2 regions of the Aquabacterium sp. G14 genome follow, and region 2 is predicted to be linked to the other one. Evidence: predicted binding sites of a transcription regulator. Region 2 holds the regulator's gene; the other holds the start of a gene.
What was found. The regulator sigma-54, encoded in region 2, starts transcription at its own class of promoters, with help from an activator protein. The targets are predictions, from matches to a motif close to TGGCANGNAANCTGCTTT.
Positions count from the first base shown of each region.

Region 1: a site for sigma-54 is predicted at 1,308-1,325, ahead of cydP (cytochrome oxidase putative small subunit CydP). Genes of this name have one in related genera too.

Region 1 is NZ_JBBEYB010000003.1:180,365-182,564, reverse strand. It holds gene WIT60_RS05275 (cytochrome ubiquinol oxidase subunit I) at 1-1,123, opposite strand, end outside; gene cydP (cytochrome oxidase putative small subunit CydP) at 1,120-1,296, opposite strand; gene WIT60_RS05265 (sigma-54 interaction domain-containing protein) at 1,480-2,200, shown strand, end outside.
Region 2 is NZ_JBBEYB010000013.1:8,802-11,001, forward strand. It holds gene WIT60_RS13180 (DUF599 domain-containing protein) at 1-469, opposite strand, end outside; gene WIT60_RS13185 (RNA polymerase factor sigma-54) at 555-2,093, opposite strand; gene lptB (LPS export ABC transporter ATP-binding protein) at 2,107-2,200, opposite strand, start outside.

The sequences.
Region 1 (2,200 bases), on a different contig from region 2:
CGATCATCTCGGTGCTGACCTCACCCATGTCGGTCGTGTACTTCTTGAGCAGCAGGCCGAAGCCCAGGTCGGCCTTGTATTGCTCGAAGACCTGCTTGGCCCCCTCATCGTTGCGGTCCTTGCGAAGGGCTTCCAGCGCCTTGACCGCCTCGATGCCCCGAATCACCCGATCGCGGTTCTTGGCCTTGATCTCGTGGATGCCCGGAATCTCCTTGTTCAGCGAGCGGGTGCCAATCAGACCCATGACGTAGGGAATCTCGACCTCCCAGTCGTTCTTCTGCTCGGCTTCGTTGATGCCGGCGATCAACTTGAGGCCAGCGGGGGCCGGCTCGGTTTCCCACATGGCTTCGAGCGCGGCCATCTTGGTCTGTTGTGCCTCACCCACGGTGTAGCCTGACTCGTCGCCCAACACGATCACGCTCAGCACCGAGGCCAGCCCAAACGCCGAAGCGACGCGGAAGGACCGCTTGGCAAACTCCACGTCACGCCCCTTGAGCAGGTACCACGACGAGATGGACAGCACGAACATGGCGCCGGTCACATACCCCGCCGAAACGGTGTGAACGAACTTGGCCTGTGCATCGGGATTGAAGATCACAGCCCAGAAATCGACCATCTCCATCCGCATCGTTTCATAGCTGAACTCGGCCCCCACGGGGTTCTGCATCCAGCCATTGGCGATCAGAATCCACAAGGCCGACAGGTTGGTGCCGATGGCCATCAGCGTGGTCACCAGCAAGTGCTGCGTCTTGCTCAGGCGGTCCCAGCCGAAGAAGAACAGGCCGATGAAGGTGGACTCCAGGAAGAAGGCCATCAAGCCTTCAATGGCCAGCGGAGCGCCAAAGATGTCTCCCACGTAGTGCGAGTAGTACGCCCAGTTGGTACCGAACTGGAACTCCAGCGTGATGCCGGTGGTCACGCCCAGGGCGAAATTGATGCCGAAGAGCTTGCCCCAGAAGCGGGTCATGTCCTTCCAGATGACCTTGCCGGTCATCACGTACACACTTTCCATGATGACCAGCAACCAGACCATGCCGAGGGTCAACGGCACGAACAGGAAGTGGTACATCGCTGTGGCGGCAAACTGCAGCCGAGACAGGTCAACCAGTTGTTCGGATATCACTTGGAGGCTCCTTGAGAAGAGGTGACACCGCCCAGGTGCTGTCCGATGCGGTCGGTGTCCACCGGAACGCGCGCGTCGCGGATGAACATCCACCACAGCCCGGTCAGCACCACGATCTTGATCACCACCGCTGTGATGAGATGGCGCAAAAGGCGACGATCAGAAGGTGTCATACCCCGACACGTATACAGATTTCGTGCCACTTTCTCGTCGTCGAAAAACTGAAGATGGATCAAGGACTTAGCCCGACACCGGGTCGCTCAGCCTGCCAAAGTGCTCGACAAATCACTGCCAAAACCGCCAAAATGGCCGCCACACTGCCACATTGGCGGTGATTTCACTGTCTGGAATTCCCCATGGCCGACGATCTCCCAGCGCTGGTGTCCTACCTGGATGGCCTGCCCGAACCCCACATCGTGTTCGACCTGGACTATCGGATCGTGGCCGCCAACACGGCTTATATGCGCGAGTACGCCCAGAACCAGGACGTCAAGGGGCGCACCTGCTACGAGGTCTCACATCACTTCAATGTGCCGTGTGACCAGGCAGGTGAGAGCTGCCCCCGCACCCGTGCCCTGCATTCCGGCCAACGCGAGCGCATCCTCCACCTGCACCACACCCCCTGCGGGGAGGCCTACGTCAACATCGAACTGGTGCCGCTGAAGAATCCGCAGGGACAAGCGGTTTACTTCATCGAGAAGATGGAGCCCTTGAGTCTGGGGCATCAGAACACACGCCAACAGGGCATGGTGGGGCGCTCCCCTGCTTTCCGGGCCACCCTGGAGATGGCGATGCGGGTGGCCCCCACCACGTCTAGCGTGCTGTTGCTGGGCGAGTCTGGCACCGGCAAGGAACTGGTGGCGCAGGCCATCCATGACGCCAGCCCGCGGGCCAGCGCCCCGTTTGTGGTGGTGGAATGTGCCAGCCTGACCGAAACGCTGTTTGAGAGCGAACTCTTCGGCCATGAGAAAGGTGCGTTCACCGGCGCCACCTCGGCCCGCGTGGGCCTGGCCGAATCGGCCAACGGCGGCACCCTGTTTCTGGACGAGGTGGGCGACATCCCACTGAGCATGCAGG
Region 2 (2,200 bases):
GCGCCGCACCGACCAGGATCGCACCGAAGGAATAGACGCGCATGGACCAGGTGAAGCGGAAGAAGGCGTAGATGAAGACGGCCAGCAGGACGATGAGCTTGATGTCGAGAACCTGCATGGAGGTGCGCACGGCAAAAGGCAGATCGCTGACGAATTCACTGGCCTTTTCGGTGGTGCCGAGCACGGCAAGCAGACCACCGAGTACCAGAATGGTGGTGGAGGCCCAGAAGCCAGGGCTGCTGGCGAGGTTCTGCGTGATGGCGGCATCGACCACGCGCTGGTCACGGTGGGTGACCTGGATCATCCACAGGCGACGGTAGTGATTGGTGCTGGACAGCAGGGTGCTTTCAACGCGGGCACGGCGGCTGGCGAACTGGGCATAGCCGATCCAGCCGAACACGAACAGGGCCAAGGCGGCCCAGTCCTGCCAGGGCAAGAGGTCGACAAGGTCTTGGAGGCGGTAAAGCATGGTCAATGAATCAGGGGCCGTTGCGGCGCGGGACAGGATCGCGACAGCGAAGCGCCCGGCCTGCGCCCCCACCCATCACGTGCACTCACAAGGCCTTGCGCAGGTTCGCAGGCGCGATCTTGAGGGCTTCGCGGTATTTGGCGACGGTGCGGCGGGCGACCTGGATGCCTTGCTCTTCCAGCATGCTGGACAAGGCGCTGTCTGACAAGGGCTTCTTGGGATCTTCGGCCGCGACCAGCTGTTTGATGAGGGCGCGCACCGCGGTGCTGGAGGCGTTGCCACCTGCCTCGGTGTTGAGCGAGGAGCCGAAGAAGTACTTGAGTTCGAACGTGCCGAAAGGCGTGTTCATGTACTTGGCGGTGGTCACGCGCGAGATGGTGGACTCGTGCAGCCCGAGTTCGTCGGCGATTTCGCGCAGGACCAGGGGCTTCATGGCGATTTCGCCATGGGTGAAGAAGTTCTTTTGCCGATCGACGATGGCCTGCGAGACACGCAAGATGGTGTCGAAGCGCTGCATGATGTTCTTGACGAACCAGCGGGCCTCTTGCAGGCGGGCATTGAGGTTGGCGTGACCTTCGCTGGCCGTGCTGCCGCGTGCGCCCCGGCTGGAGCGCAAGGCCTGCGCGTAGTAGTCGTTGATGCGCAGCTTGGGCATGACGTCCGGGTTGAGGACGACTTTCCAGCCGCGGCCGGACTTCTGGACGATGACGTCCGGGATGATGATGTTGGCCTCGGCGCGGGTGAAGGCGCGGCCGGGTTTAGGCTCGAGCGAGACGATGAGGCTTTGCGCGTCTTTCAGCAGAGCCTCGTCGGCGCCGGTGGCGGCCATGAGCTTCTTGAAGTCGCGACGGGCCAGCAACTCAAGATGCTCGCGGCAGATGGCCATGGCGACCTCGCGAGCGGGCTCGCCGGGCAGACCGCGCAGTTGCAGCAGCAGGCACTCGGAGAGGTTGCGCGCGCCCACGCCCACCGGCTCCAGGCTTTGCAGCCAGCCCAGTGCGCAGCGCAAGCGCGACATCAGTTCGTCGAGGGTGTCTTCGTCCGGCTCGTCGGGCAACAGGCTGGCAGCGATCTCTTCGAGCGTGTCGGCGAGGTAACCGTCCTCGTTGAGGGACTCGATGAGCATGTCGACCGCGGCCATGTCCTCGTCGCTCAAGCGGGTGCCCAGCAATTGCTGACGCAGGTGCTCTTGCAGGGTGATGGACAGGCTGTTGCGCTCGAGCGGGTCGGTGTCGTCGTCGCCCTGGCTTTGGCGGGCCGGGCTTTCGCTGATGCCGTCGAAGTCGTCGCGCTCGGTGCCGTTTTCCCAGTCCTCGCGCTCGGTGGTGCCCAGCTCGGCGGTGTCGATGCCGCTGGTGTCGGCCTCGGCGGGCGCGCTGTCACGTTCGGCGCCGGCGTCTTCGCTGCTGTTGCGCTCGTTGCGCTGGCGTTCGAACTCCAGTGAGGCCGCGGTCTCGATGGGCGAGTAATCGTCCTCAGGCTCCAGGAAGGGATTTTGTTCGAGCATCTGCTCGATTTCCTGGTGCAGTTCGAGGGTGGACAGCTGCAGGAGCCGGATGGACTGCTGCAGCTGAGGGGTCAGCGCCAGGTGTTGCGAAAGCCGAAACTGCAGGGAGGGCTTCATGGGCGCCGGTCACTCACATGCGGAAGTGCTCGCCGAGATAGACCTTGCGGACCTCGGCGTTGTGCACGATGTCAGCCGGGCTGCCTTCGGCCAGGACGCTACCTTCA